DNA from 3 places in the Mesorhizobium sp. M1D.F.Ca.ET.231.01.1.1 genome. Region 3 is predicted to be linked to each of the others. Evidence: predicted binding sites of a transcription regulator. Region 3 holds the regulator's gene; each other region holds the start of a gene.
The links. Region 3 encodes LexA, which represses DNA repair genes until DNA is damaged. Its sites were predicted from a motif close to TGTTCNNNNTGTGTTCNG; they were not measured.

Region 1 (10,443 bases), on a different contig from region 3:
ACCGCTCGCCGCCGTCATGCTGGTGGCCTACCCCATGTGGGATGCGCTTGCGAACTATGTCGACGCTCAGCGTAGCGGCGGGCTCCGCCGCAACAAGTCGCAGCTCCTCAATTTCGCCGTCAGCATCGTCACCGCGGTTGCGGTCGCCGTCGCGCTTGGCCGCGGCATGAACACGGTGCTTGCGGTCTATGGCGTCTGGGCCGTCGTCTCCGGCGCGTTTCAGCTTCTGACCGCGGCGCGTCGCTGGAAAACCAACGGCGCCCAGTGGGCGATGATCCTGAGCGGTGCCCAGTCGGCGCTGGCCGGCCTGTTCTTCGTGAAGATGGCCGGCGGCACGGAGGCCATCGGCATCGCCAACGTTGCGCCCTATGCCGCTTTCGGCGCCTTCTACTTCCTCGTGTCCGCGGTGTGGCTTTCGGTAAGCGATATCGTGCGGAAGTCGCCGCAAGGGGTGAGTTGAGCTTTCCTCCGCTGGACGTTAGGCATGTCCATGAACAAGCCTTCGCACACTGCCGATGATATCCTGGCCGCCGCGCGAACCTTCATCGTCGCCGGCGGCTACAACGGGTTCAGCTACGCCGATATCGCCGAGGTGATCGGTATCCGCAAGGCCAGCATCCATCACCACTTCCCCAGCAAGGTCGACCTGGTGCAAACCCTGGTCAGGCGTTACCTGGAGGATGCCGTCACGGGCATGGGAGAACTTGAGCGCAATGTGCATGAGCCGCCGGAGCTGCTTCGAACCTACGCCGGCTTCTGGGCTCGGTGCATCGAGGACGCAAGCCGGCCGTTCTGCGTCTGCGCCCTGCTTGCCAGCGAGCTTCCCGCTCTTCCGCCGGAGGTTGCCGTGGAGGTCCGGGCGTATTTTCGGTTTCTCTCAGGCTGGCTGGCCGGCGTCATCGAGCGCGGCGCCGAGCAGAAGAAATTGACAATCTCCGCCGCGCCGCGCGTCGAGGCGGAGGCCTTCATGGCGACCGTTCATGGCGCAATGCTCTCTGCGCGAGCCTACGGCGATACCTTGACGTTCGGCATGATCCTGGCGCCGACGTTGCAGAAGCTGATCCCCGGGGACCGATCGACGGTCGGCTGACAGTCGCCTGGAAAAGCGGACCCTGTGCGCTTGCGGATACCTCTTGCGATCACGCCGCCTGCGCCATCCGCTCGGCGCTCATCCGATAGGAGATCGCCTCGGCGAGATGGATCCGCCCGACGGTTTCGCTGGCATCGAGGTCGGCGAGCGTGCGCGCCACCTTCAGCACGCGGTGATAGGCCCGCGCCGAGAAGGCGAGCTTCTCGCTGGCGTCCTTGAGCAGCGTCAGCCCGGCGGCGTCGGGCCTGGCGATCTCCTCGACGATCGCCGGCGGGCAATGCGCGTTGGTGGTCACGGTCGCGCCGAGCCGTTCGAGCCGCTCGCGCTGAAGCGTGCGGGCGCGCGCCACGCGCTGCGCCACCGAAGCGCTGGTTTCGGCGCGGTCCGGCCGGATCAGGTCGCTGGCCGAAACCGCCGGCACTTCGATCCTCAGGTCGATGCGGTCGAGCAGCGGGCCGGAAATGCGCGCCTGGTATTCGGTGCGGCAGCGGTCGCCGCGCAGGCAGCGAAAGCCGGGCTCGCCCGACATGCCGCACCGGCACGGGTTCATCGCCGCCACCAGCTGGATGCGCGCCGGATAAGTGACGCGGTGGTTGGCGCGCGCGATCACGCAGTCGCCGGTCTCCAGCGGCTGGCGCAGCGCGTCCAGCGTCTGCGGCGTGAATTCCGGGAATTCGTCGAGGAACAAAACGCCGTGATGCGCCAGCGACACCTCGCCCGGCCGCACGCGCAGGCCGCCGCCCACCATCGCCGCCATCGAGGCCGAATGATGCGGGGCGCGGAACGGCCGCCGGTCGGTGAGCTTGCCTTCGCCGAGCTCGCCGGCGACGGAAGCGATCATGGAAACTTCCAGGAGCTCCTTCGGCGCCAGCGGCGGCAGGATCGAGGGCAGCCGCTGCGCCAGCATCGACTTGCCCGAGCCGGGCGGGCCGACCATCAGCAAATTGTGCCCGCCGGCGGCAGCCACTTCGAGCGCCCGCTTGGCGCTTTCCTGGCCCTTGATGTCGGCAAGGTCCGGCAGGTCGCGCGCCGCCAACTGGATACCGGCCTCCGGCCGCGACAGCACCTGGGTGCCGCGAAAGTGGTTGGCGATCGCGATCAGGCTGCGCGGCGCCAGGATGTCGAAATCCTTGCCGGCCCAGGCCGCCTCCGGCCCGCAGGCGAACGGACAGATCAGGCCCTTGCCCTCGGCGTTGGCGCCGATCGCCGCCGGCAGCGCCCCGGCCACCGCAGCTATGGTGCCGTCGAGCGACAACTCGCCGAGCACGACATAGCCGGCCAGCATGTCGCCCGGAATGGCGCCGAGCGCCGCCATCAGGCCGAGCGCGATCGGCAGGTCGTAATGGCTGCCTTCCTTGGGCAGATCCGCCGGCGCGAGGTTCACCGTCACCTTCTTCGACGGCATCGACAAACCGGACGCATGAAGTGCCGCCTGCACGCGCTCGCGGCTCTCGGCCACCGCCTTGTCCGGCAGGCCGACGATCTGCATGCCGACCTTGCCCGGCGCGATCATCACTTGCACGTCGACCGGCACGGCTTCGATGCCCTGGAAAGCCACCGTGCGAACCCGCGCCACCATCTTTTATCAAGCCCCCGGATACCGGCTCACCCCGGCCCTTGCTCGGACCGCGGGTGATATCGATCCGAGACAATCACAGATTTCGGATTTAGGCAAGAACATTACGGGAACATAGGGGGCGCCGCATGGCGACGATCCTGGGGCTGTGACCACGCACCTGGTGCCGTCAAGCCGTCGGCGCGGTGCCGCGCCGCTCGAGCGCGGTCTTGCGGATGATTTCCGCGATCTCGGGGCTGCTGCTGCACAGCATCTGGAAATCCGCCGAGTGCAGCGACAGGAGTGAGACCGCCGTGGCGGCGCTGACGGTCGCCATACGCGGTTCGCCGCTGATCAGCGCCATCTCGCCGAAGAAGGCGCCAGGGCCAAGCTCCACAGGGTTCGGCGTCGCAACGCTGACACGCCCCTCCACGACGAAGAACATCTGATCGCCGGGCTCGCCAATGCGGCAGATCACGGCGCCCGCCGGCACCATGCGAGGTCTTAGCGCGCGCACGATCTCGACCAGCACGGCCGGGCCGAGCTTCTGAAACAACGGCACGGCGGCGACCAATTGCCAATTGCGGACGAAATCCCCGCGACGGACTTCCTGATAGAAGCCGGTGGCAAGAATGCCGGCCCAGAGCGCGAAGATGCCGATGCCGCTCATCATGACCATCCCGGCAAGGACGCGGCCGGCGAAGCTCTGCGGAATCGCGTCGCCATAGCCGGTGGTGGACAGTGTGACCACCGCCCACCACATAGCCTGGGGGATGCTGCCGAACTTTACCGGCTGGATGTCGCGTTCGATGACATAGGCCGCGAGCGCGACACCGAATAGAACGACGCCGAAGAGGGTGGTGACGCCGATCAGGTTGCGTGCTTCGTTGGCCAGCACCCTGCCCAGCACTGGGAAGAAGGTCGAGTCGCGCAGCGGTTTCAGCAGCCAGACCGCACAGTAGAGGCTCCAGTCGGGCGTGCGGACGAGCAGAAATGCGGCGAGTGGAACCAGGACCGCTAGCACATCGATGGCGATTGCCGGCGCCCTGTTGCGTATGTCTCCCGGCCGTCGCTTGAGCAGCGTCGCCGCCATCTGCAGGAGATAGGCGCCCCAAATGACAGCGAGCACGGCAGCCAGGGCCAGCCTGCTTCGTCCGGACAGGTCCGGTATCGTGAGCGCAGCCACCGCCAGAAGCCCGGGCGCAGCCAGCACAGCGTTGGGCGGCGCGTAAATTCTTAGGAAAGGCAGTACCGACATTCTATGCCCACGAGCGGCTACTGCTCTGCAAAATAGGATGCCTTCGAGGCAAGCGTAAAGGTGCTTGCTGTCGCTGCGATGTGCATCACCAACGGCTCGCGTGCACGGTCGAGCCTAGGCCCGCTTCCCCTCGACGCAATCCCAGAACAGGGCTGCGATATCCGCCCCGCCGAAGCGCTGCACCTCGCGAATGCCGGTCGGCGAGGTGACGTTGATCTCGGTCATCCAGTCGCCGATCACGTCGATGCCGACCAGGATGAAGCCGCGTTCCCTGAGCGCCGGGCCGATGCGGGCGCAGATCTCGCGCTCGCGCTCCGTCAGCTCGGTCTTCTCGGCGCGGCCGCCGACATGCATGTTGGAGCGCGAATCGTGCTCGGCCGGCACGCGGTTGATGGCGCCCACGGGCTCACCGTCGACCAGGATGATGCGCTTGTCGCCCTTGCGCACCTCCTTGAGATAGCGCTGCACGATATAGGGCTCGCGGAACAGCTGACCGAACATTTCGAGCAGCGAGGCTAGATTCCGGTCGGCCTCGTGCAGATGGAAGATGCCGGCGCCGCCATTGCCGTAGAGCGGCTTGACGATGATGTCGCCGAACTCCTTGCGGAAGGCGGCCACCTCCTGAGGGTCCTTGGTGATCAGCGTCTCCGGCATCAGGTCCGGGAATTCGGTGACGAAGATCTTTTCCGGGCTGTTGCGCACCCAGGCCGGGTCGTTGACCACCAGCGTCTTCGGGTGGATGCGCTCCAGGATATGCGTGGTGGTGATGTAGTTCATGTCGAAGGGCGGATCCTGCCTGAGCAGCACCACGTCCATCTCCGAAAGGTCGGTGCGCACCTTCTCGCCCAGCGAATAGTGGCTGCCCTTCTCGTCGCGCAGCTGCATCTCCTCGACGCGCGCGAACACCTTGCCCTCGCGCATCGACAGCCGGTCGGGCGTGTAGTGGAAGAGCTTGTGGCCGCGCCGCTGCGCCTCCAGCGACAGCGCGAAGCTCGTGTCGCCGGCGATCGACACGGTGGAGACATGGTCCATCTGGACGGCGATCTTCAGCGGCATTTTCGGTCTCCATCGGAGCGGCATCCGTTTGGACGCACAAACGACGCTCCAACACTTTGAATTCTCGCATCTCTGGCGCCGATATAAGGAACTCGAAGGCTTCTGCCAATCGCGCTTGCTTGGTGCAGACGCTCAGCGATCGAAGACCAGCCGGGAATAGCCGAGGAAGGACAGCGCCATCGCAACCAGCGAGGCGACCGCCAGCGCCGCCAGCGGCGGCAGGGCGGGTAGCGCGAACAGCATGGCGCAGTAGATGAGGTAATTGGCGATGCTGGTGGCGACGCCGACGCCGCCATAGCGCGCGCCTTCCCGCGCCATGCCCCGGCTCGATGGCGCGAAGGTCAGATGGCGGTTGATCTGCCAGGTGACGGTGAGCGCGAAGCCGATCGACAGGATACGCGCGATCAGCGGTCCGAGCGGGGTGACGGCAAGCAGCAGCCAGAGCGCGGCCGCGTCGGCGACAAAGCCGATGCCGCCGGCAAGGACGAAGCGGCCAAGCCGGCCCATCAGGCCGCCCGCGAGGCCTTGCCCGGCGCCGTCTTCGGGGAGGCCTGCTCGTTGCCGCCCGCGCGCCGCCCGATGCGGCCGGCAGGGATCGAAAGATAGAAGATGCGCTTCTGTTCGGCGCGGCCGCGCGACACCGAATCGAGGATCAGGCCGGTGACCATCGCCAGCATGGATGAGAGGAGCAGGCCGACCGACAGCACCCAGGTCGGCATGCGCGGCACAAGCCCGGTCTCGGCGAACTCGACCAGCAGGGGGATCATCAGGCCGATGCTGGCCGCCAGGAAGAACAGCGCGAACGTGCCGAAGAATCGCTGCGGCTGCGTCTCCTTCACCAGCATGGCGAACATCCACAGGATCCTGGCGCCGTCCCTGAAGGTCGACAGCTTCGATGACGAGCCTTCCGGGCGGCGACCGTAGTCGAGCGCCATTTCGTTCACCGGCAGCTTGAGCTGCGAGGCATGGACCGACATTTCGGTCTCGATCTCGAAGCCGCCGGAAACCGCCGGGAAGCTCTTGACGAAGCGCCGCGAAAAGACCCGGTAGCCGGAGAAGATGTCGGTGAAATCGGCGCCGAACAGGCCCTTATAGAGCCGGTTGAAGATGCGGTTGCCGAAGGCGTGGCCGGAGCGGCCGGCATCGTCGGTCACGCCGCGCCTGGTGCCCACCACCATGTCGCAGTGCTCGGTCAAAAGCGTGTTTATCAGCTGCGGCGCATCTTCCGGCGCATAGGTGCCGTCGCCGTCGGCCATCACGTAGATGTCGGCCTCGATATCGGCGAACATGCGGCGCACCACGTTGCCCTTGCCCTGGCGCGGTTCGCGCACGACGACGGCGCCGGCGGCGCGGGCCTTGAGCGCGGTCAGGTCCTTCGAATTGTTGTCGTAGACATAGATCGCGGCGGCCGGCAGCGTTTCGCGGAAGCGCCGCACGACCTCGCCGATCGTCAGCTCCTCGTTGTAACAGGGCAGCAGCACGGCGATCACCGGCTCGTTGCGGACTTCGTGCGGCATGTCTGTCTCCGGTGCCCGGCCCTCCGGCCGCGCCGATGCCGGCCCCAATGGCGGCGTCTCCGGGCCGCTTCACTATTTATTGAAGCCGTTAAGGCCAGGTTTAAGCCCCTGTCCCCAAGCCGGCCAACCGGCCCCGGGGCTCTCCCAAGGTAATCGGAAAATCGATTTTTCCGATACTTTTCCTAAACGCTTTGCTGCCAGTCTGGCGATAAATACCGTCGTCACAACAGGGACATGATGCAAACGACGTTTGGCACCGGGCAGCCAGGCAGGGACAACACGGATCTGGCCTTCACCGATCCGCTGACCGGGCTTGGCAACCATCGTCGCTTCTTCGACAAGGTCGATCGCCTGATCAGCGACCGCGCCGACGATCCTGCGCCGTTCACCGTCGGCATCCTCGACCTCGACGGTTTCAAGCCGATCAACGACCTGTTCGGCCACAAGGCCGGCGACGACATCCTGATCCAGGTGGCGATGCGCCTGCGCGCCTCGATGGACGGCTACTCCACGGTCTGCCGTATCGGCGCCGACGAATTCGCCTTCCTCTATCCGATGGTGTTCAGCGAAGAGCAGGCGGCCGAGAAGTCGCGCATGCTGATCGAAATCCTGTCGGCCCCCTATGATGTCGGCGAGCGCACCGCGAGATTGTCGGCCTCGGTCGGCTGCTCGCTGTTCTATTCCGGCGACGAGACCACCGAGATCCTGATCAACAAGGCCGAGACCGCGCTCTACCACGCCAAGCGCTCGGGCCGCGGCCGCGTCGTCGTCTACACCCGCGAGATGGAGGAGGCCGCCAAGCGCGTCACCCGCATCGAGCAGGCGCTGCGCCGCGCCGTCTCGGCCGGCGAGGTCGAGCCGCATTTCCAGCCCATCGTCGATCTCAGCACCCGCCGCACCATCGGCTTCGAGACGCTGGCCCGCTGGACCGACCGCGATCTCGGCATGGTGCCGCCGAGCGTGTTCATTCCCATCGCCGAGGAGCGCGGCATCATCGGTCCGCTGTCGCAGCTGGTGCTGCGCAAGGCGACCGAGGCGGCGCGCAGCTGGCCGAAGGACCTGTTCCTCTCCTTCAACCTGTCGCCGTCGCAGCTCGTCGACCAGAACACCGGCCTGCACATTCTCGCCATCCTCGAGCGCACCGGCTTCGATCCGCGCCGGCTGGAGATCGAGATCACCGAAACCGGCCTGATGACCGATCCGGCTTCGGCCGAAAAGATCGTCCAGGACCTGCGCCGGGTCGGCATCCGCGTCTCGCTCGACGATTTCGGCACCGGCCAGTCCTCGCTCGGGCGTCTGCGCGAGTTCCATTTCGACAAGCTGAAGATCGACCGCGCCTTCGTCTCCTCCATCCTCGACGACCGGCCGTCGGAGCACATCATCCGCGCCATCCTCGCCATGTGCGAAGGGCTTGGCATGGACGTTGTCGCCGAAGGCATCGAGGAGGAAGCGCAGGCCGACCGCCTCGTCCAGTTCGGCTGCGCCGGCGGCCAAGGATACCTGTTCGGCAAGCCGGCCGATGCCGACGCCACGCTCGGCTATCTGCGCGATTCCTATCGCGGCGCGCTGCGCGCCAAGGCGATCTGACAAGGGTTGTTGATATTCAGGTGAGGCCGGCCTGCAAATGGCGGCCTCCTGCGCTTCCGGTGCTCACGTACTTCAAGTACTCCGCTCCGGCCTTCGCCGGCCGAAGCCCTCATAAGTGTTTCCGCTCTATGAAGGCTACGGCCGGCGTAGGCCGGTTCTCGGAAGCCACCATTTTCGACTCGGCCTGACCTGAATCTCAACAACCCTTGAGGTGGTTCCGGGGAAACGGAGGTGCAGACCTCATTTTGTCAGACATAAGCCCGAAAAACGCCTTTTCGCCCTTGCCCCCGGGGCCGGCATGGCTAGGATGCGCGCCGGCCAAAGGGAGAAAGAAATCATGATGCCATCGGCGCGTTTCGCCGACCTCGACGACGCCTCGGTGCTGATCACCGGCGGCGGTTCCGGCATCGGCGCGGCGCTGACCGAGGGCTTTCTCCGCCAGGGCGCCAAGGTTGCCTTCATCGACATAGCCGATAAGCCAAGCACGGCGCTCGTCGACCGCCTGGAGAAGGAGCTCGGCCGGCGCCCGCTCTATCTCAAGACCGACCTGCGCGACGTCGAGGCGCTGCGCGCTGCCGCGGCCAGGGCGGCGCAAACGCATGGCGATGTCACGGTGCTGGTCAACAACGCCGCGCTCGATGACCGCCATGAGGTGAAGGACGTCACGGTCGAGTTCTGGGACAACAACCTCGCGATCAACCTGCGGCCGCATTTCTTCACCGCCCAGGCAGTGGCGCCGGGCATGAAGCGCGCCGGCGGCGGCTCGATCATCAACCTCACCTCGACCTCCTACCTCATCAACCATCCGGACATGCCGGCCTACACCGCCGCCAAGGCCGGCATACTCGGCCTCACCAAGGGCCTGGCCGGCAAGCTCGGCGCCGACGGCATCCGCGTCAACGCGGTCGCGCCCGGCTGGGTGATCACCGACCGCCAGAAGGAGCTTTGGGTGACCGAGGAGAGACTTGCGGCCCATGTCGCCAAGCAATGCATCAGGCAGGCCATGCAGCCCGACGACATCGTCGGCACGGTGCTGTTCCTGGCATCGGACGCCTCGCGCATGCTGACGGCGCAGATGCTGATCGTCGACGGAGGTTTCCTGTGAGCGGCGCGCCTGCGGTCGCCGCGCTCGACTGGGGCACGACCAGGCTCCGGGCCTGGTTGCTCGACGGCAGCGGCAAGATGCTCGCCGAGCGGCGCGGCGACGACGGGCTGATCATTGCGCGTGAAAAAGGCTTCGCCGCCGTGCTGGAAGGCCACCTCGCCGCCATGGGCGCGCCGGAGGCCTTGCCCGTCATCATCTGCGGCATGGCGGGCTCCAGACAAGGCTGGATCGAGGCGCCCTATGTCACGGTGCCGGCGCCGATCGGCGCCATTCTTGGCGAGGCCGCCCGCATCGAGGGCTCAAACCGCGACATCCGCATCGTGCCGGGCCTCGCCCAGCGCCTGGCCGACGCGCCGGACGTCATGCGCGGCGAGGAAACGCAGCTCGCCGGCGCCGGTTTGCCGGCAAAGGGACGGCATCTCGTTTGCCTGCCGGGCACGCATTCGAAATGGGTTGCGGTCGAGGACGGCGCGGTCGCCGGCTTCGGCACCTGGCCGACGGGCGAGCTGTTTTCGGTGCTTGCCGCGCATTCGATCCTGAAGCATTCGCTTGGCGAGCATCCGGCTCCTGTTGCGGCGGACAGCCCGTTCTTCCGTCAATGGTGCAGCCAGGCGCTGGGCGAGGGCGGCGACGTCAGCTCGAAACTGTTTGCCATCCGCGCCGCCGGGCTGCTGCAGGACTTGAAGGCGGACGAGGCGGCGGCGTGCCTGTCCGGGCTCTTGATCGGCGGCGAGATCGCTTCGGCCAGACGCCGCTACGGCGCCGGCGAGGCTCCGGTCGTGCTGATCGCCTCCGGGGCGCTGGCCGCGCTTTACGCTGCCGCTCTCGGCTTCGCAGGCCTTGCCTTTCGGATCGTGGATGCGGATGAAGCAGTGCGCGCTGGTCTTGTCGAGGCCGCCCGCGAGAACGGCATGATCGGAGGCGCTCGATGAGCCAGACCGCACCCTTCCCGAAACTGAGGCGCGGCCTCGTCGCCATCCTGCGCGGGCTGAAGCCCGGTGAAGCGGTGGCGATCGGCAAGGCGGTTTTCGACGCCGGCATCGAGGCGATCGAGGTGCCGCTCAATTCGCCGGAGCCCTTCGCCTCCATCGCCAGCATCGCCGAAGCGCTTCCCAAGATCGCGCTGGTCGGCGCCGGCACGGTGCTGACGGCCGCCGATGTCGATGCCTTGCACAAGGCCGGCGGCCGGCTGCTGGTCAGCCCCAACATCGATGCCGAGGTCATGGGCCGCGCCATGCATCACGGCATGGTGACGATGCCCGGCGTGTTCACGCC
Region 2 (10,443 bases), 200 kb from region 3:
TGGCTGATCGTGCAGGAGCAGTCGGCCACGGCCACCCATCTCGCCCAGTTCAAGGCGCATATCGGCAAGGATGCGAAGCTGACGCTGTTCGTCATGAACGCCGGCGGCAGGCTGGTGCGCCAGGAAGTGGTGGTCAGGACAACGGGTGAGGGCGCCGACTTCAAGCTGCGCGGCATCAACCTTCTGGCCGGCGACACGCATACCGACACCACCATGGTGCTCGACCACGCCGTGCCGCACACGACCTCGACCGAAGTGATGCGCAACGTGGTGACCGGCAAGGCGCGCGGCGTCTTCCAGGGGCGCATCAACGTGCATCAATACGCGCAGAAGACCAACGCCAAGATGGCCTGCAACACGCTGCTGTTGTCGGACGACGGCGAGTTCTCGACCAAGCCGGAGCTGGAGATCTTCGCAGACGACGTCGTCTGCGGTCATGGCGCTACCGTCACCGAGATCGATCACGACCATCTGTTCTACCTGATGGCGCGCGGCATCGACGAGAAGACCGCGCGGGGCCTGCTGGTGAAGGCTTTCGTGGCCGAAGTGATCGAGGAACTGGACGACGAGAGCATCGTCGAGGCGCTGGAAGCGCGGCTCGACGGCTGGTTTTTGACGCACGGGTAGCGCTTTCCCTTCTCCCCTTGCGGGAGAAGGTGGATTGGCGCGAAGCGCCAAGACGGATGAGGGGTGCTCGACGGAGTGAGGCGGTGCCTCGGAAGAGCTTGTGATGGATCAGAAGATCGAAACCGCTCCTTATGACGTCGAGGCGATCCGCCGCGACTTCCCGATCCTGTCGCGCCAGGTCTATGGCAAGCCGCTGGTCTATCTCGACAACGGCGCTTCGGCGCAAAAGCCGCAGGTGGTGCTCGACACCATCCAGCACGCTTACAGTCAAGAATATGCCAACGTCCATCGCGGCCTGCATTTCCTGTCGAACGCCGCGACGGATGCCTACGAGAAGGCGCGTGAGACGGTGCGCCGCTTCCTCAATGCGCCCAGCACCGACAACATCGTTTTCACCTCCAACACCACTTCGGCGATCAACACGGTCGCCTATGGCTGGGGCATGCCGAGGATCGGCGAGGGCGACGAGATCGTGCTCTCGATCATGGAGCACCACTCCAACATCGTGCCCTGGCATTTCATCCGCGAGCGGCAGGGCGCCAAGCTCGTCTGGGTGCCGGTCGACGACCTCGGCGCCTTCCACATCGAGGAATTCGAGAAGCGCCTGACCAGCCGCACCAGGCTCGTCGCCATCACCCAGATGTCCAACGCGCTGGGCACCTTGACGCCGATCAAGGAGATCGTGCGCATCGCCCATTCGCGCGGCATTCCGGTGCTGGTCGACGGCAGCCAGAGCGCGGTGCATATGCCGATCGATGTGCAGGACCTCGATTGCGATTTCTTCGTCTTCACCGGTCACAAGGTCTATGGCCCATCCGGCATCGGCGTGCTCTATGGCAAGAAGCAGATGCTGGAAGAGATGCGCCCCTTCATGGGCGGCGGCGAGATGATCGAGGAGGTGACGGAGGAGATCGTCACCTACAACGAGCCGCCGCACCGTTTCGAGGCCGGCACGCCGCCGATTGTGCAGGCGATCGGGCTGGGCGCGGCGTTGGAGTACATGGAAAAGGTTGGCCGCGAGCGCATTGCCGCACATGAGGCGGACCTCAAGGACTATGCGCATGAGCGGCTCAGGGCCATCAACTCGCTGCGCATCTTCGGCGACGCGCCGGGCAAGGGCGCCATCATCTCGTTCGAATTGCAGGGCATCCATGCCCATGACGTGTCGATGGTGATTGATCGGCAAGGCGTGGCTGTCCGCGCGGGCACCCATTGCGCCCAGCCACTGTTGAAACGCTTCGGCGTGACCTCCACATGCAGGGCATCATTCGGCATGTATAATACCAGGGCCGAAGTCGACGCTTTGGCCGATGCGCTGGAAAAGGCGCGAAAGTTCTTCGGGTGAGACCATGGACGATGTGAGCACCACCGCTGAGACTGCCCAGGCCGCGAACGGTATCGTCTCGGCCTCGGCGATCCCCGCCGAGGAGTTGGCGCGGCTGACCGACGACATCGTCTCGGCGCTGAAGACGGTCTACGACCCGGAAATCCCGGCCGACATCTACGAGCTTGGCCTGGTCTACAGGATCGACATCGAGGACGACCGCACCGTCAAGATCGACATGACGCTGACCGCGCCGGGCTGCCCGGTGGCCGGCGAGATGCCCGGCTGGGTCGAGAACGCGGTCGGCGCCGTCGAAGGCGTTTCCGGCGTCGAGGTCAACATGGTGTTCGACCCGCCGTGGACCCCGGACCGCATGTCGGAAGAGGCGCAGGTCGCGGTCGGGTGGTATTGACCAACTGCCCGACATGATTGGCTGACTTGCAGCAAAGGTGAAACTTCACCATTTTAAGGGCAGACTCATTCCGCGGGCCTTGAACCCGCGCGAACGTGGAGAATGAAATGGGACGCTTCGCCGTCATCACGATGACCGACAGGGCCGCCGACCGCGTGCGCGAGATCGTCGCCACGCGCGACAACGCGCACGGCATCCGCCTCGGCATCCGGAAGGGCGGCTGCGCCGGCATGGAATATACGATCGACCTGGTCACCGAGCCGAACTCGAAGGACGATCATGTCGAGCGCGACGGCGCGCATGTCTATGTCGCGCCCGAAGCGGCGCTGTTCCTGCTCGGCACCGAGATGGATTTCGAGCAGACGACGCTGCGCACCGGCTTCACCTTCAGAAATCCGAACCAGAGCTCGGCTTGCGGCTGCGGCGAATCCGTCGAGCTGAAGCCCGCCGATCTCAAGGCGCTTGCCGAGGCACGCTCCTCAAGCGCCGCTTAGGTGAGCGCTGAGGCATATCGCTGGCGATGTGCCTGCTGTGATCAGGAGCATACCGGGCTTCCCACTGACATGGCCTTCAGCACGCCGGTGAATCCCGATGCGCTTGACGATGTGGCTCGGTCGACCTTCCGCAAGAACGACGATTTTTGCATGGTGAGCTACGCAACAGGGCAAACAGACCGGTTCATTCGGTGCCTGCTGGCTTTGCCCGTGCCTCAGTTGTCCGACGAGTTCTGCTTCGGCGTTTGGATGTCGGTCTCGGAAAGAAGCTGGAATGTCTATCGGGACGGATATGACAGCGGCCAATATGAGGATGAACTCTGCTTCGGTTATTTGATGCACGACATTCCCGAGTATCCAAGCTCGATGCACCTGCATGCCAATGTCGTGTTTCAGCCTGGCAATCAGCGCCCGAGGGTGTTTCTGCATGATGCAGACCATCCGTTGGTTGCAGCGCAGCGCGAAGGGGTGGATGTGACGCAGATCGAGCGCTGGGTTGCGCTTACGCATCGCCCTGAAGCCTAGATTAATCCACCCACATGCCCGTGCGCTTGTGCCAGTCGGCGATCGATTCCTCCGGATAGACGTCGAACACCTTGTCTTTGGGTCCGATTACCGGCTCGACCCAGTTCGCCTTGTATTTCAGCATCAGATGCACCTTTTCCGGCGGTTTCGGCAGGTCGCTGTCGATCGCCGACGCGAAGGGGTGGACGAGGTCCGGCCAGGTCGGATCGTAGAGCCAGAGCGCGGCGCCGCACTTCCTGCAGAAATTGCGCTCCCCGGTTGAGACCTCGCAATGCGGATGCTCGTCGTCCTCGATCTCGGCGCGATAGACGCCGAGGCTGCGCTTGCCTCTGATGTTCATAGTCTCGTAGTCGGCGCCGAGATTGATGGCAAAACCGCCGCCGCCCTGCTGCTTGCGGCAGATCGAGCAGTAGCAGAGCATGAACGGCACCGGCGTGTGGCTTTCGACCTCGAAGGCGACGGCGCCGCAGCGGCAGGAGCCTTTGAGCAGGACAGGCATGGCGGGAGCTCCGTTTTCGTGTCTCAACCTGTCAGCATGCCTTTGGTTGCGGCGATGACAAGGCCCATGCCGGATGAGATGATCCGGCATGGATAATGCGCGCCTTGAAGAACTGTTCGAAAGCCTGGGGCCGATCAGCATCCGAAAGATGTTCGGCGGCAAGGGCATCTATTGCGACGGCGTCATCGTCGCGGTCGTCGTGCGCGGCGAGCTGATGCTGAAGGCCGACCAGGAGAGCATTCCAGAGTTCGAGGCCGCCGGCTGCAGCCGGTGGACCTATACCGGCTCGCGCCATGGCAAGGAGGTGGCGATGCCCTATTGGAGCGTTCCCGATGACGCCTTCGACGATCCCGACGAAATGGCGATCTGGGCGCGGCGGGCGTACGAGGCCGGGCGAAGGGCGGGCAGATAAGGTCTACAGCGCCTTCGCGATCTCCGCTGCCAGCCGCGCATTGTTCTCGACCAGCGCGATGTTGGTCTTGAGGCTGCGGCCGCCGGTGAGTTCCAGGATCTTCGACAGCAGGAACGGCGTCACCGCCTTGCCGGTGACGTTCTGCGCCTCGGCGGCCTTCTGCGCGGCCTGGATATAGCCGTCCATCTCGGCGGCGGGGATCTCGTCATTCCGCGGCACCGGATTGGCGACCAGAATGCCGCCGCCAAGGCCGAGCGCTTGCCGCGTATGGTAGAAATGCGCGATGTCCTGCGGCGCATTCAGCGTCAGCGGCGCGCGGAAGGGCGATTGCCTCGACCAGAAGGCGGGCATGGTCTCGCAGCCATGGCCGATGACCGGCACGCCGCGCGTTTCCAGTACTTCCAGTGTCTTCTCGATGTCGAGGATCGCCTTGGCGCCGGCTGAGACGACGATGACCGGGGTGCGCGCCAGTTCGTCGAGGTCGGCCGAGATATCGAAGCTCTTTTCCGCGCCCTTGTGGACGCCGCCGATGCCGCCGGTGGCGAAAACCTTTATCCCGGCCATATGCGCGGCGATCATGGTGGCCGCAACTGTGGTGCCGCCGGTGCGCCTTTGAGCGACGGCAAAGCCGATATCGGCGCGCGACAGCTTCATGGCGTCGCCGGTCATGGCGAGCGATTCGCGCTCGCCGTCGGAAAGGCCGATCTTGATGCGGCCATCGATCACGGCGATCGTCGCCGGCACCGCGCCGCCCTCAACGATGATCTGCTCGACCTTGGCCGCCATCGCGCCATTGTCGGGGTAGGGCATGCCATGGGTGATGATGGTGCTTTCCAGCGCCACCACCGGCCGCCCGGCGGCAAGCGCCTCCGCCACCGGCAGGTGGATGTCGATGAAGGGACGGGCGGTTTCCGGCGTCATGGCTGTTCTCCAATCCGGAGAAAACACTCCGGCAAGATGGTTTGGTGGCGCTATGCCACCTCCCGTGCCTCCGGCACAAGGGCAAGCGCCTGCGCGAAACTGGCGGCCGTGAAGGACGGGACCGCCTCCGCGCTCTCGATGGCGAGCATCGCCGCGGCAACACCTTCGCGCAGCGCTGCCCGCAAGGGCAGGCCGCGCAGCAGCGCGGCAACCGTGGCCCCGGTCAGGGCATCGCCTGCGCCGGTCACGTCGGCGACCTGTCGCGGCGCCGGCGGATCGATGGCAAAGACGCCGGATTGGTCGAAGCCCAGCACCGGCGCGCTGCCGGCGGTTATCACTCCCGCCGCCAGCCCCAATCGCTTCAGCGCGTCGACAAGATCCCGGCCGGACATGTCGGCGCCGGCGAGCGCTGCCGCCTCGCGGCGGTTCATGAACAGCAGCGATAGATCGCCGAGCAGCGGCGCCAGCCGCACGACCTTGGCCGGCGAGATGGCGATGGCGAAGACCGGCATGCCGCCGGCCTGCGCGACGAGACGCTCGAGCGCCGCCGTCGGCAGGTTCGCGTCGCAAAGGATCGCGTCAACTCCGGCGATCGCCTCGCGCACCTTGGCGCGGCGGAGCTGCTTGGGGAAGGCGAGGTCGTAGAGGCCCATATCGGCAAAGCCGACGATCAGCTCGCCCTCGCCGTCGATCAGTGCCGTGTAGCTCGGCGTCGTGCGGTCGAGGAACACCACCGAAAGATCGTCGATGCCGGCGCCGGCGATCGCCGCTGCGACCGTCTCAGCCGCCGCATCGCCGCCGCGCACCGAAAGCAGCGAGGCCGACACGCCGCGCTTCACCAGGCTGCGCAGCGCGTTGAAGACGCCGCCGCCGACGTCCTCACGCATGATGCCGGGGTTGGAGGCTGCGGGCACATAGGTGCCGGAGACCTGACCGCGCCGGTCGATATGGGCGCCGCCTAGGGCCAGAATTTTGGGGGAAGTCGGCATGCGGATGAGATGACTTTCGTTGATTGTTCGCGTGCGCACACTAGGTTTGCGCGCATCGCCCCGCAATCCGGGAGCGCGATTCGCGCCGGCTGGAGAGCGAAGTCTCTTTTGGACCAGCGGCGCTGATCCGCTCTAGTTCTAGTGAGACAAAACTAGAACAAATCGAGATATTGATTGTTTTTCAGTCATTTGTTGACCCTTGCCAAATGAGAACAAAAAAGGTACAAAACGGCAGGGATCACGGATTGTCCGGCCTTCATTGACGACCAAGGGGTGATGTATCATGGCTCAGAATTCTTTGCGGCTTGTAGAGGATAAGGCAGTGGACAAATCAAAGGCTCTGGATGCGGCGCTGTCGCAAATCGAGCGCGCTTTCGGCAAGGGCTCGATCATGCGGCTCGGCGCCAACGAGCAGGTGGTCGAGATCGAAACCGTGCCGACGGGATCGCTGGGCCTCGACATCGCGCTCGGCGTCGGCGGCCTGCCGCGCGGCCGCATCATCGAAATCTACGGGCCGGAAAGCTCGGGCAAGACGACGCTGGCGCTGCACACGGTTGCGGAAGCCCAGAAGAAGGGCGGCATCTGCGCCTTCGTCGATGCCGAGCACGCGCTCGATCCGGTCTATGCCCGCAAGCTCGGCGTCGATCTCGAAAACCTCCTGATCTCGCAGCCCGACACCGGCGAGCAGGCGCTGGAGATCTGCGACACGCTGGTGCGTTCCGGCGCCATCGACGTGCTGGTGGTCGATTCGGTCGCGGCGCTGACGCCGCGCGCCGAAATCGAGGGCGAGATGGGCGATGCGCTTCCCGGCCTGCAGGCCCGCCTGATGAGCCAGGCGCTGCGCAAGCTCACCGCCTCGATCTCGCGCTCCAACACCATGGTCATCTTCATCAACCAGATCCGCATGAAGATCGGCGTCATGTTCGGCTCGCCGGAAACCACCACCGGCGGCAACGCGCTGAAATTCTACGCCTCGGTGCGTCTCGACATCCGCCGCATCGGCTCGGTCAAGGACCGCGACGAGGTGGTCGGCAACCAGACCCGCGTCAAGGTGGTGAAGAACAAGCTGGCCCCGCCCTTCAAGGTGGTTGAGTTCGACATCATGTATGGCGAGGGCGTGTCGAAGACCGGCGAGCTCGTCGATCTCGGGGTCAAGGCCGGTGTGGTCGAAAAGTCGGGCGCCTGGTTCTCCTACAATTCGCAGCGTCTCGGCCAGGGCCGCGAGAACGCCAAGCTGTTCCTGCGCGACAATCCCGATACGGCGCGCGAGATCGAGCTGGCGCTCAGGCAGAATGCCGGGCTTATCGCGGAAAAATTCCTCGAGAATGGCGGCTCTGAAGGCGGCGACGACGGTTTTGAGGGCGAAGCCGGCGCGATGTGAAGCCAGGCAATTCCGGGAAAACTGCGCAGCGGTTTTCCGTCCGGAATTGCGTAGAGCGGCTGGATCGGCCGGAGTTTGGCCATAATCCTGTTATATTTGCATATGCTTATGTAATCGAGTTCTTGGTAATGCGTCCCGAACCGCCGGCCTTCGTGCCGGCGGTTTGCGTTTGGGGCGGGGATACACACCCTGTCCAGCCGGCGGATTGGTCCAATTCCGTGTTTCTGGACAGGGTCAAGAGCTACGGCTAAAAGGCCAATCTACCTTCTGAAACACGAAGCCCATTTTGCCGCCGGCCAAGCCGGCGGTTCCTACGAAAAGGCAGTATCCATGAGTGGCGTGAACGACATCCGGTCGACATTCCTCGACTACTTCCGCAAGGAGGGTCACGAGATCGTCGCCTCCAGCCCGCTGGTGCCGCGCAACGATCCGACGCTGATGTTCACCAACGCCGGCATGGTGCAGTTCAAGAACGTCTTTACCGGCCTGGAGAAGCGGCCCTATTCGCGCGCCTCGACAGCGCAGAAGAGCGTGCGCGCCGGCGGCAAGCACAACGACCTCGACAATGTCGGCTATACCGCGCGCCATCTGACCTTCTTCGAGATGCTCGGCAATTTCTCGTTCGGCGACTATTTCAAGGAACGCGCGATTGAGCTTGCCTGGAACCTGATCACCAGGGAATTCGGCCTGCCGAAGGACAAGCTCCTGGTCACCGTCTATCACACCGATGACGAGGCGGCCGGCTACTGGAAGAAGATCGCCGGCTTCTCCGACGATCGCATCATCCGCATCCCGACGTCGGACAATTTCTGGGCGATGGGCGACACCGGACCTTGCGGACCGTGCTCGGAAATCTTCATCGACCGCGGCGAGCATATCTGGGGCGGCCCGCCCGGCAGCCCGGAAGAGGATGGCGACCGGTTCCTCGAATTCTGGAACCTGGTGTTCATGCAGTATGAGCAGGTGACGAAGGACGAGCGTATCGACCTGCCGCGGCCGTCGATCGACACCGGCATGGGCCTGGAGCGTATGGCGTCCATCCTGCAAGGGGTGGAGAGCGTCTTCGAGACGGACCTGTTCAAGCATCTCATCGACGCCGCGTCCTCCGCGCTCGGGCAGGGTCCCAATCAGGAGAACGTCGCGTCCTACCGCGTGATCGCGGACCACCTGCGTTCATGTTCCTTCCTGGTGGCTGATGGTGTGCTGCCGTCCAACGAGGGCCGCGGCTATGTGCTGCGCCGCATCATGCGCCGCGGCATGCGTCATGCGCAGCTGCTCGGCGCGAAAGAGCCGCTGATGTGGCAGCTGGTGCCGGCGCTGGTGCGCGAGATGGGTCAGGCCTATCCGGAACTGGCGCGCGGCGAAGCGCTGATCACCGAGACGCTGAAGCTCGAGGAGACGCGTTTCCGCAAGACGCTGGTGCGGGGCCTCGGCCTGCTTTCCGAAGCGACGGAACAACTCCACGCGGGCGACATGCTGGACGGCGAGACGGCCTTCAGGCTCTACGACACCTATGGCTTCCCGCTCGACCTGACGCAGGATGCGCTGCGCCAGCGCAGCATCTCGGTCGATCTTGCCGGCTTCACCGATGCGATGGAGCGGCAGAAGGCGGAGGCGCGGGCGCATTGGGCGGGCTCCGGCGAGGCCGCGACCGAGACGGTCTGGTTCCCTATCCGCGAGACGGTGGGCGCGACCGACTTCCTCGGCTACGAAACGGAGGAGGCGGAAGGCCTGATCCAGGCGCTGGTCAAGGACGGCAAGACCATCGACAGCGCAAGCCAGGGCGACGCGGTGGCCGTGGTCGTCAACCAGACGCCGTTCTATGGCGAATCCGGCGGCCAGATGGGCGACACCGGCGTGATTTCCGGCGAGGGCTTCTCGGTCGAGATCTCCGACACGCAGAAGAAGGCCGACGGGCTGTTCGTGCATCTGGGCAAGGTGACGAGCGGCACCGTCAAAACAGGTGCTACCGTCGAGCTCAAGGTCGACCATGCGCGCCGCTCGAAGCTGCGCGCCAACCATTCCGCGACGCATCTCATCCACGAGGCGCTGCGCGAGGTGCTTGGCACCCATGTCGCGCAGAAGGGCTCGCTGGTCGCGCCCGACCGGCTGCGCTTCGACATTTCGCACAACAAGCCGATCTCGCCGGACGATCTCGAGGATGTCGAGCGCATGGCGAACGAGATCGTGGTGCAGAACAGCCCGGTGACGACGCGGCTGATGTCGGTCGACGATGCCATCGCCGAGGGCGCCATGGCGCTGTTCGGCGAGAAGTATGGCGACGAGGTGCGCGTCGTGTCGATGGGCACGGGCCTGCATGGCGCAAAGGCCAACCGTCCCTATTCGGTCGAGCTTTGCGGCGGCACGCATGTCAGGTCGACCGGCGATATCGGGCTGGTGCGCATCCTGTCGGACAGCGCGGTCGCGGCCGGCGTGCGCCGCATCGAGGCGCTGACCGGCGAGGCGGCGCGCAGGCACCTCGACGAACAGGACAAGCGCCTGAAGGCAGCGGCGGTGGCGTTGAAGATCTCGCCGGGCGATGTGCCGGCGCGCGTCGAGGCGCTGCTCGATGAGCGCAAGAAGCTCGAAAAGGAATTGAGCGAAGCGCGCAAGAAACTGGCGCTGGGCGCCGGCACCGCCGTCTCCGATGCTCCGGCCGCCAACGAGACCGTCGCCGGCGTCGGCTTCCTCGGCAAGGCGGTGAGCGGTGTGGCGCCGAAGGATCTGAAGCCGCTGGCCGATGCCGGCAAGAAGACGCTCGGCTCCGGCGTGGTCGTCTTCGTCGGCGCCGGCGAGGACAACAAGGCGAGCGTGGTGGTCGGCGTCACCGAAGACCTCACCGGCCGTTTCAGCGCCATC
Region 3 (10,443 bases):
AGCTCGGCATGGACGCGCTGGTCGAGGTGCATGACGAGAAGGAGATGGAGCGCGCGCTCACGCTCTCGTCTCGGCTGATCGGCATCAACAACCGCGATTTGCGGACCTTCGAGACCAGCCTCGACGTTTCGGAGCGGCTTGCCGCCATGGTGCCGGCCGACCGGCTGCTGGTCAGCGAGAGCGGCATCTTCACCCATCAGGACTGCCGCCGGCTGGAGAAGAGCAAGATCGGCACCTTCCTCGTCGGCGAGAGCCTGATGCGGCAGGCCGACGTGGCCGCCGCGACCGCGCTTCTGTTGACGGGCAAGGCTCCGGCCAATGCATCGGCCCGAAAATCGACTCCGATTTTTGGAGAGCACGATGCATAGATTCAAAGTGTTAGAACGTACTTTGTGCGTCCAAGTGGACGCACGTCGTTCTAAGGCCGTTTGAGGATGCCTGCGCTTACCCATCTCGGCGCCAAGGGCGAAGCCAACATGGTCGATGTCGGCGACAAGGCCGAGACGACGCGAACGGCCATTGCCGAAGGTTTTGTTTCCATGCGGGCGGAAACGCTGGAGATGATCCTGGCCGGCGACGCCAAGAAGGGCGACGTGCTTGGCACGGCGCGCATCGCCGGCATCATGGCCGCCAAGAAGACGCATGAGCTTGTTCCGCTCTGCCATCCGCTGCTTCTCACCAAGGTTGCGGTCGATATCGAGCCCGACCGCGCGCTCCCCGGCCTGAGGGTCACCGCGCTTGCTCGCGTCACCGGCAAGACGGGCGTCGAGATGGAGGCGCTGACCGCGGCGTCCGTCGCCTGCCTGACCATCTACGACATGGCCAAGGCAGCGGACCGCGCCATGGTGATTTCCGGCATCAGGCTGGTCGAGAAGACCGGCGGCAAGTCGGGTGACTACAAAGCTGCCGAACATGGGGCAGGCTCCTAGGATGGCGCTGGTTCCGGTCGCCGAGGCGCTCGAACGCCTGCTGGATGGCGCGACCGCGCTGCCTGGCGAAAGCGTTCCGCTCGCCGATGCGGCAGGCCGTGTGCTGGCCGAACCGGTGGCAGCGCTGCGCACGCAGCCGCCCTTCAACGCTTCGGCCATGGACGGCTACGCCGCACGCGCCGAGGACGTGGCGTCAGTGCCGGTGCGGCTCTCCGTTGTCGGCATGGCGCCCGCCGGGCGAGGCTTTGCCGGCTCCATCGGCAAGGGCGAGGCCGTGCGCATCTTCACCGGCGCGCCCCTTCCCGAGGGCGCCGACACCGTCGTTATCCAGGAGAATGTCCGCGACCTCGGTGGTGGCAGCATCGAAGTGACCGAGCCGACCGCGCAGGCACGCAACGTCCGTCGCCGTGGGCTCGACTTCGGCGAAGGTGACGTGCTCCTCCATAAAGGCCGAGAGCTCGATCCGGCAGCGCTTTCGCTAGCGGCGTCGGGCAACCACCCGAGCCTCAATGTTGTGCGGCAGCCGCTGGTCGCGATCATCGCCACCGGCGACGAACTATTGCCGCCCGGCAGCGCGCTCGGTCCCGACCAGATCATCTCGTCCAATGCCTATGGCGTCGCCGCCGCGGCCCAGTCGGTCGGGGCGCGCGCGCTCGACCTCGGCATCGCCGCCGACCGGCAGGACGCAATCGCGGCTCTGGTCAGGAAAGCGGTCTCAGCCGGCGCCGACGTCATCGTCACGCTCGGCGGCGCCTCGGTCGGCGACCACGACCTCATCCACGACGTGCTGACCGGCGAAGGCATGCAGCTCGATTTCTGGAAGATCGCCATGCGCCCCGGCAAACCATTGATGTTTGGCCGGCTAGGCAACATCCGCTGCATCGGCCTGCCCGGCAATCCGGTGGCGAGCCTTGTCTGCTCGCAATTGTTCCTGAAGCCGCTTCTGGCGCAGCTGGGTGGCCGCAACTACCGACAGGACATCCGCGCCGCCCGGTTGGCCGCCGCGATGCGCGCCAACGATCTCAGGCAGGACTATGTGCGCGCCGTCGTGCGCGAGGAGGCCGGACGGCTGGTCGCGACACCGTTCGGCATCCAGGATTCCTCGATGCTGAGGACGCTCGCCGACGCCAACGGCCTGATCGTGCGCGAGCCCTTCGCCCCGGCGGCGGAAGCCGGCGCCGAATGCAGCGTTCTGATGTTACGCTGAACAAAACGTCAACACATTCACTAAACTTTAAACGGTTGCGGAACACAACTGGAACAGATAGTGTTTGTTCTGGGTTTGTTTTTCTGATTCTGGTTTCAGAACCCATGGGGGCCGCCATGCTGACGCGCAAACAACATGAACTCCTGATGTTCATCCATGAACGGCTCAAGGAAAGCGGCATTCCGCCGTCTTTCGACGAGATGAAGGAAGCGCTCGACCTTGCCTCGAAGTCGGGCATCCATCGCCTGATCACGGCGCTGGAAGAGCGCGGTTTCATTCGCCGGCTGCCGAACCGGGCGCGTGCCCTGGAAGTCCTGAGGCTGCCCGATTCGATCGCGCCCGGCCTCAATGCCGCGAAGAGATTCTCGCCAAGCGTCATCCAGGGCGGCCAAGGCAATCTCGGCCGGCAGATCAAGCCTGCGGCGCCCTCGCGCACGCCTACGCCCAGCAATGATGACGATGCCGTTTCGGCCGTATCCATTCCGGTCATGGGTCGCATCGCCGCCGGTGTGCCGATCGATGCCATCCAGCATCAGACGCATTCGATCACAGTGCCGCCGGACATGATCGCGGGCGGCGAGCATTATGCCCTGGAAGTCAAGGGCGACTCGATGATCGAGGCCGGTATCTTCGACGGCGATACGGTCATCATCCGCAACGCCAACACGGCAAGCCCGGGTGAGATCGTGGTGGCTCTTGTCGACGACGAGGAAGCGACGCTGAAGCGCTTCCGCCGCAAGGGTGCCTCGATCGCGCTCGAGGCCGCCAATCCCGCCTATGAGACCCGCATCTTCGGGCCGGACAGGGTTAAGGTGCAGGGCAAATTGGTCGGGCTCATTCGCCGCTACTGAGCGGCTATGGCTTTGCCTCTGGCTTTTCGGGCCGCTTGTAAGGCGCCAGGCCCCTCGCCTCTCGCGAGTAGCTCCGCTGTTCGTGCCAGGGGCGATAGGACTTCTCGACGGCGTATTGAATGACAGGTTGCGCCGTCGCCGATTGCGGATCGAAGAAGACGGCAGCGCTTCCATCGCGAGCAAGTTGGCGTTTGGTGACGACAAGAATGCGTGGATCGCGGCAAGGATTGTAGGCCGTGGCGTCGTTGATGACGATGAGGTCGGCATAGCCGCAGGCCGGCCTGGCGCTGTCGCGGTTTTCGGCAAGCGCGACGATCGCGCCGGTAGGATGCCGGCCGATGCAGAGATCGCCGGTGCAATAGAATGGCGATCCCGGCGGCAGGTCGACGGGATCGGCAATATCCAGCGCGCCTTTGGCGAATGTCTCCGGCGGCACGATTTCCTCGGCTTTCAGCGCGCGCTTCCAGTTGTCGGTGGTGAACTCGTTGGAGCGTTCGCGGTTGATAGCGAGCTCGCCGCCGCCGATCGGCATTGCCACCAGATGCGCGTCCTCCGAGATCAACACATCCGGCGTGCGGACATGCGGAATGGTGAGCAGGGCAGCAAGCGCGAACGGCACGGCTGCCAATCTGAGCCAGGTGGTGGCCATGGTCGCGATGACCAGCGCGATCGTCGCCAGCAGCACCGATTGGATCGAGATCAATCCCACGGCATCGACAGGCGAGCGCTCGGAAATCCATGCCGAAATGGCAATCATCGCGGTCAGGCCCTTGCCCATCACGTAGAGGAACGGACCGTCGAAGCCGAACGGCATCGCCAACGCGCTCAGCACGGCGAACGGCATGACGAGCAGCGAAACGATCGGCATCACCGCCAGATTGGCGAGCAGACTGAGCGGCGAGACGCGCTGGAAGTGCCAGATCGCAAACAGTAGTGTCGCGCTGCCCGCGATGAGCGAGGTTACAGCGGCGCCACCCACGCCGACCGCCAGTTTTCGCGACAAGAACCCGAGGAAGGAGCGCTTTGCCGGCGGCACGATCGCTTTGCCGGCGCGATAGTCGGCAAAGCCGGCATAGGCGCCGACCAGGGCGGCGGTGGCCGCGAAGGACATCTGGAAGCTCGGACCGACCACTTCGTGCGGCGAGACAAGGATGACGGCGATGGCCGAGATCGCCAAATTGCGCATCGTCAGCGCCGCGCGGTCGAAGAGCACGGCGACCAGCATCACGGCGAGCATGATGAAACTCCGCTCGGCCGCCACCACGATGCCGGAGATGACGAGGTAAGCCGCGATCGAGGCAAGCGCGATCGCCGCGGCGTATTTCTTCACCGGCCGGCGCGACGAGAAATCCGGAAACAGCGCAAAGGCGCCGCGCAGCAGGAACATGATCGTGCCGGCGACCAGCGCCATGTGCAGGCCGGAGATTGAGATGATGTGATAGATGCCGGTGCGCCGCATCGCTTCGTTGATGTCTTCGGGAATGCCGGCGCGAACGCCGACAATCAACGCCGCGGCGATTTCGCCTTCGGACCCGCCGATGGTGTTTCGGATGTGGTCGGCGATGTTCTCGCGCGCGTTCTCAATCGCCGAGGCGATGCTCGTCTCTGCCGGCGGGGCAGTTGCCGGAAGGACTTTCGGATCGCCTAGGAAAAAGCCGCTGCCGCCGATGCCGGAAAAATAGCTGTCGAAGGAAAAATCATAACTCTCGGGGCGGACCGGGCCTCTCGGCGGCAAAAGCCGCGCATAGCCCGTCACCAGCGATCCAGCCTTCATGTCCGGCGGCGTCCTGCGCGCCGAGAGCCTGACGCGGTCCGGCGCGTAGCGCAGCGTCGGATGCGCGGTCGACACGAGATCGATGGTCAGCCGCACCCGCCCATTGGCCATCTCCTCGGCGACGACGACGCGCCCGGTCAGCCGCGTCTGGATTTCGGAGCCGAGCATAGGTGTTGCGACGCGCCATGTCTCGACCTTCGCGGCGACGAAGCCCAAGGCGCAAAACAGCGCCGCCATGAAGACGAGATGCGTCTTCGGCCAGGAGCGCGAGACCGCCACGCAGACAGCCATCAGCGTGGCCGCCGCCAGCGGCCTGTAGAGGTCCGGCTCGGCATTCAAGGAAAAATAGAGGATCACGCCGGCGGCCAGCAACACCGGCACCAGCAGGAAGCCGACGCCGCGGTCGAGTTCGGTAGCGGCCGCGACGGCGACGCCCCGGCGAAACACGGAAAACGAAGCGCTGCGGAACTGCCGGCGGATCCGGTCGATGGCTGCCGGCGGAGACGTCGGGCGGGCGGGGGTGCCGTCGGGCGATGGAACGTCCACAGGCAGGTGCCGCTCCGGGAGCAGGACCGGCATCGCTTCGGCAGGCAAGGCGCCGGCAAACAGCAAGCGCTCGCTGACGCCAGCCGTCGTCCCTTCGCCCTCCTCCTCGCCCCGGCCACGTCCAGCCATCGGGTCTGCCCCTTGCGCCCCAGACCTCCTATGCTACATGAACGCCACCTGCGCGAAAGCCCGCGCAATCACGCCCGTTTCAGTGCTTCTTCGAGAGTTCCATGTCCGACAAGGTCGTCACCCGCTTTGCCCCCTCGCCCACCGGCTACCTGCACATCGGCGGGGCGCGGACGGCGCTGTTCAACTGGCTCTACGCCAGGCACACCGGCGGCACGATGCTGCTGCGCATCGAGGACACCGATCGCGAGCGCTCCACCGAGGCTGCGACAGCCGCCATCCTGGACGGACTGACCTGGCTTGGCCTTTCCTGGGACGGCGACGCCGTCTCCCAGTTCGAGCGCGCGCCGCGCCACCGCGAGGTCGCCGAGGAGCTCGTGCGCCTGGGCAAGGCCTATTACGCCTACGAGACGCCGGCGGAACTCGATGCCATGCGCGAGGCGGCGCGGGCCAAGGGCATGCCGCCGCGCTACAACGGCCAGTGGCGCGACCGCGATCCGTCCGAGGCGCCTGCGGGCGTGAAGGGGGCGATCCGCATCAAGGCGCCGACCGAAGGCGAGACGATCGTGCATGACCGCGTGCAGGGCGAGGTGCGCTTCCCGAACAAGGATCTCGACGACTTCATCATCCTGCGCTCGGACGGCAACCCGACCTACATGCATGCCGTGGTCGTCGACGACCATGACATGGGCGTCACCCACATTATCCGTGGCGACGACCATCTGACCAACGCCGCGCGCCAGACCGTGATCTACAACGCCATGGGCTGGACCGTGCCGTCGATGTCGCACATCCCGCTGATCCACGGCGCCGACGGCGCCAAGCTGTCGAAGCGCCACGGCGCGCTCGGCGTCGAGGCCTATCGCGCGATGGGCTATCTGCCGGAGGCCCTGCTCAACTATCTGGCGAGGCTCGGCTGGAGCCATGGCGACGACGAGGTGATGTCGATCAGGGACATGATCTCCTGGTTCGATATCGGCGACGTCAACAAGGGCGCCGCGCGTTTCGACTTCGCCAAGCTCGAGGCGCTGAACGGCGTGCATATGCGCCAGATGGACGACAAGGCCCTCGTCGACGTGTTCGTCGCCACCTTGCCCCATCTCCAAGGAGGCCCGGCGCTCGCGGCAAAGCTCGACGACAGGCGCAAGGCGCAGCTGCTGGCCGCCATGCCCGGCCTCAAGGAGCGGGCAAAGACGCTGGTCGAACTCATGGATGGAGCCGCTTTCCTGTTCGCAGAACGCCCCCTGCAGCTCGACGAGAAGGCCGCTGGGTTGCTCGGCGGTGAGGCGCGCGCCACTTTGCGCGGTGCTCATGCCGCGCTCGCCGCGGTTTCCGGCGAATGGAGCGCCGCGGCCGCGGAAGCCGCAATTCGTGACTTTGCCCAGGCCGGCGGACACAAGCTTGGCGCCGTGGCGCAACCGCTGAGAGCCGCGCTCACCGGCCGCAGCACCTCGCCTGGCGTCTTCGACGTGCTTGCCGTGTTGGGACGCGAGGAGGCCCTGGCGCGGATTGGAGATCAAATCGATTAGGAGCGAACTGGCCCAAAAAGATTGGCATTGAAAGGTGTGTTTCGCAGTGCAACATTAGGCCTTGGCCCAATCTGGCACGCACCTCCTAAAATGCGGTGGTAAGTTCGCGCATTCCGGTGATTTCGACGTGTCGTTTGCAGGAATTGCCTTGCCGGCATGAGGAAACATAAAGGAGTTTGAGAATGAGCGAAGCTGCGACAAAACTGGAATCGGGCGGCAAGGCGCATGAGTCGACCGCCAAGCTCGAACTCGCCGGCAAGACCCACGAATTCAAGGTGCGAAGCGGCTCGACCGGGCCTGACGTTATCGACATCGGCGCGCTTTACAGCACCACCGGGGCGTTCACCTACGATCCAGGCTTCACCTCGACGGCGAGCTGCGAGTCGGCGATCACCTTCATCGACGGCGACGCCGGCATCTTGCTTCATCGCGGCTATCCGATCGACCAGCTTGCCGAGCACGGCGACTTCCTCGAGGTCTGCTACCTCCTGCTCTACGGCGAATTGCCGACCAAGGCGCAGAAGGACGACTTCGACTACCGCGTGACGCGCCACACCATGGTGCATGAGCAGATGTCGCGCTTCTTCACCGGCTTCCGGCGCGACGCGCATCCGATGGCCGTCATGTGCGGCGTGGTCGGCGCGCTCTCGGCCTTCTATCACGACTCGACAGACATCTCTGACCCCTACCAGCGCATGGTCGCCTCGATGCGCCTGATCGCCAAGATGCCGACGATCGCGGCGATGGCCTATAAATACCACATCGGCCAGCCTTTCATTTACCCGAAGAACGATCTGGGCTTCGCGGCGAACTTCCTGCACATGTGCTTTGCCGTGCCGTGCGAGGAGTACAAGATCAATCCGGTGCTGGCGCGCGCCATGGAGCGCATCTTCATCCTGCACGCCGACCACGAGCAGAACGCATCGACATCGACCGTCCGGCTTGCAGGTTCTTCGGGCGCCAATCCGTTCGCCTGCATCGCCGCCGGCATCGCCTGCCTGTGGGGTCCGGCGCATGGCGGCGCCAACGAGGCGGCGCTCAACATGCTGGGCGAGATCGGCCATGTCGACCACATCCCGGAGTTCATCGACCGCGCCAAGGACAAGAACGATCCGTTCCGCCTGATGGGTTTCGGCCACCGCGTCTACAAGAACTACGATCCGCGCGCCAAGATCATGCAGAAGACGGCGCATGAGGTGCTGGGCGAGCTCGGCATCAAGGATGATCCGCTGCTCGACATCGCGATGGAGCTGGAGAAGATCGCACTGACCGACGAGTATTTCATCGCCAAGAAGCTCTATCCCAATGTCGACTTCTATTCCGGCATCACGCTGAAGGCGCTGGGCTTCCCCACCACCATGTTCACGGTGCTGTTCGCGGTTGCCCGCACCGTCGGCTGGATCGCGCAGTGGAAGGAAATGATCGAGGATCCGCACCAGAAGATTGGCCGCCCGCGCCAGCTCTACACCGGCGCAACGGAACGGGACTACGTGCCGATTGCGAAGCGGTGATTTGATAGCGAAATAGCGAGTGGCGAATAGGGAAAGAAGACCGGGGCGGCATCCCAACCTCTACTCGCTATTCGCTACTCCCTATTCGCTCTCTTGATGCATCCCATCACGACCTCCGCGGCGATTTCGCCGGAGGGCCTCTCGGTCGCCATGCGCCTGGCTATCTCGGCGAAGCCCGCTTTCTGCCAGGCGCGCATGCCGGTGTCGGCAAACAGGGCTTCCAGCTGGCGCGCCAGGTTCTCCGGCCTGACATACTGGTCGTAGAACTCCGGCACCAGAGCGCGATCGGCGATCAGGTTGGGCAGCAGCGCCGACCACGTCGTCACGAAATGCTGCGCCAACTGTCTGGCGATCGGGTCGAGCTTGTAGCTGGAGACCATCGGGACGTCGGAAAGCGCCAGCTCCAGCGAAACCGTTCCGGACGCGATCAAAGCCGCATCGGCCTTGCCGAAAGACTGCCATTTGCGCTCCGGTTCGGTGATGATCTCGGGTTTCTCGTCCCACGTCGCGACCGACGTTTTCACCAAGTCGGCGACATGCGGCACCGTCGGCAGTAGCAGGCGTAACCGGTGGCCACGCTGGCGCAGAACCGACATCGTCTTGCCGAACGGCTCGATCAGCCGGCGCACCTCGCCGCGGCGCGAGCCCGGCAGCACAAGCAAGGTCTTGACGCGATCCTCCGACAGGTCGCGAGGCAAGCTCTGCGCCTTGGCGGCGCCGAGCACCCCGGGATCCTGTGTCAGCCGATGGCCGACATAGGTGCCGGGCGGCCCGCCAAGACGAGCGAGCGCCTTCACCTCGAAAGGCAGGATGCAGAGGATGTGGTCGACATAAGGCTTCATCGCCACCGCCCTGCCCGGCCGCCATGCCCACACGCTCGGACAGACATAGTGGACGATCGGGATGGCGGGTGCCGTAGCGCGGACCTTTTTGGCGACACGCAACGAAAAGTCTGGACTGTCGATGGTAACCAGGCAATCCGGCCGCTCGGCCGCAACGGTGGCGGCCGTCTGGCTGATCCGGCGCATCAGCCGCGGCAGATCGCGCAAGACAGCGCTGAAGCCCATCAGCGCGATCTCGCTGCCGTCGAAAAGCGGTGTCAGCCCCAGTTCCTGCAGATGCCGGCCGCCAATGCCGACGAGCCGGATCTTGCGGCCGGTCGTCCTCTCCAGTGCGCGCACGATGTCAGCGCCGAGCAGGTCGCCGGATTCCTCACCGGCGACGATTGCGATCTTGAGCGGCTTCTCACCTGCCATCAGCCGACCCCGTTGCCGGGAGCCCGACGATGAACAAGCCAAGCGCATTGGCTCGCGCCAGTGTTGTCGGGCCTTCGAGGATTAGCGAGCGGCCGGCTTCGACGGCTATGCCGGCAAGGCCGGCGGCATGTGCCGCCTCGACCGTCTGCGGCCCTATCGAAGGCAGGTCGGCGCGCAATTCCTGGCCCGGCTTGGCACATTTGACGAGAACGCCGCGCGTCTCCCCGGCGAGCCTGCCGTGCCCGCGCAAGTCGCGTGCCCTTTCGAGCAGGCCGTTGGTGCCTTCGATGCCTTCCAGCGCGATGACCCGACCTGCGATCGCGATCGCCGCCTGGCCGATGTCGAGCGCGCCGATGGCCTTGGCGGCCGCACGGCCCGCCTCGATATCGCGCCAGTCGGACTTGCTTGGCCGGGTCGCCGTCAACGTGCCTTCACCGGCCGTCAGTTCGGGCACGACCTCATGCGCGCCGACGACTTTGATGCCCCGCTTTTCGAGGCCCCGCGTCAGAACCTTCAAAAGCCCATCGTCGCCGCGCGCCAGTGCAGCGATCACCGACGGTACGATCGCCAACAACCCGAGACTGGGACGCATGTTGCTAAGCCTTGGCCTGCGCTTGATTTCGCCGGCAAGCACCAGATGGGTCACACCGTGGCGTTTCAGTGTGGACACCAGAGAGCCGATCTGCTCGAGCGCCATGGTGACGTGCTCGTATC

Region 1: the regulator LexA is predicted to act here: its motif matches at 2,764-2,781, upstream of EN874_RS12100 (YifB family Mg chelatase-like AAA ATPase).
Region 2: the regulator LexA is predicted to act here: its motif matches at 6,412-6,429, upstream of recA (recombinase RecA).

The regions. Positions count from the first base shown of each region.
Region 1 covers NZ_RZOZ02000003.1:525,748-536,190, reverse strand. The annotation lists gene EN874_RS12110 (DUF308 domain-containing protein) at 1-460, shown strand, start outside; gene EN874_RS12105 (TetR/AcrR family transcriptional regulator) at 491-1,090, shown strand; gene EN874_RS12100 (YifB family Mg chelatase-like AAA ATPase) at 1,140-2,669, opposite strand; gene EN874_RS12095 (cyclic nucleotide-gated potassium channel) at 2,836-3,903, opposite strand; gene gshB (glutathione synthase) at 4,018-4,959, opposite strand; gene EN874_RS12085 (GtrA family protein) at 5,092-5,466, opposite strand; gene EN874_RS12080 (glycosyltransferase) at 5,466-6,476, opposite strand; gene EN874_RS12075 (EAL domain-containing protein) at 6,714-8,063, shown strand; gene EN874_RS12070 (SDR family oxidoreductase) at 8,401-9,168, shown strand; gene EN874_RS12065 (2-dehydro-3-deoxygalactonokinase) at 9,165-10,100, shown strand; gene EN874_RS12060 (2-dehydro-3-deoxy-6-phosphogalactonate aldolase) at 10,097-10,443, shown strand, end outside.
Region 2 covers NZ_RZOZ02000001.1:402,252-412,694, forward strand. The annotation lists gene sufD (Fe-S cluster assembly protein SufD) at 1-627, shown strand, start outside; gene EN874_RS02000 (cysteine desulfurase) at 731-1,972, shown strand; gene EN874_RS02005 (SUF system Fe-S cluster assembly protein) at 1,977-2,363, shown strand; gene sufA (Fe-S cluster assembly scaffold SufA) at 2,471-2,857, shown strand; gene EN874_RS02015 (DUF2199 domain-containing protein) at 2,858-3,382, shown strand; gene EN874_RS02020 (GFA family protein) at 3,384-3,881, opposite strand; gene EN874_RS02025 (TfoX/Sxy family protein) at 3,970-4,293, shown strand; gene EN874_RS02030 (pseudouridine-5'-phosphate glycosidase) at 4,297-5,214, opposite strand; gene EN874_RS02035 (carbohydrate kinase family protein) at 5,265-6,203, opposite strand; gene recA (recombinase RecA) at 6,487-7,584, shown strand; gene alaS (alanine--tRNA ligase) at 7,915-10,443, shown strand, end outside.
Region 3 covers NZ_RZOZ02000001.1:606,781-617,223, reverse strand. The annotation lists gene trpC (indole-3-glycerol phosphate synthase TrpC) at 1-368, shown strand, start outside; gene moaC (cyclic pyranopterin monophosphate synthase MoaC) at 435-929, shown strand; gene glp (gephyrin-like molybdotransferase Glp) at 931-2,136, shown strand; gene lexA (transcriptional repressor LexA) at 2,253-2,987, shown strand; gene EN874_RS03085 (ComEC/Rec2 family competence protein) at 2,992-5,436, opposite strand; gene gltX (glutamate--tRNA ligase) at 5,538-6,962, shown strand; gene gltA (citrate synthase) at 7,145-8,473, shown strand; gene lpxB (lipid-A-disaccharide synthase) at 8,548-9,729, opposite strand; gene EN874_RS03065 (LpxI family protein) at 9,719-10,443, opposite strand, start outside.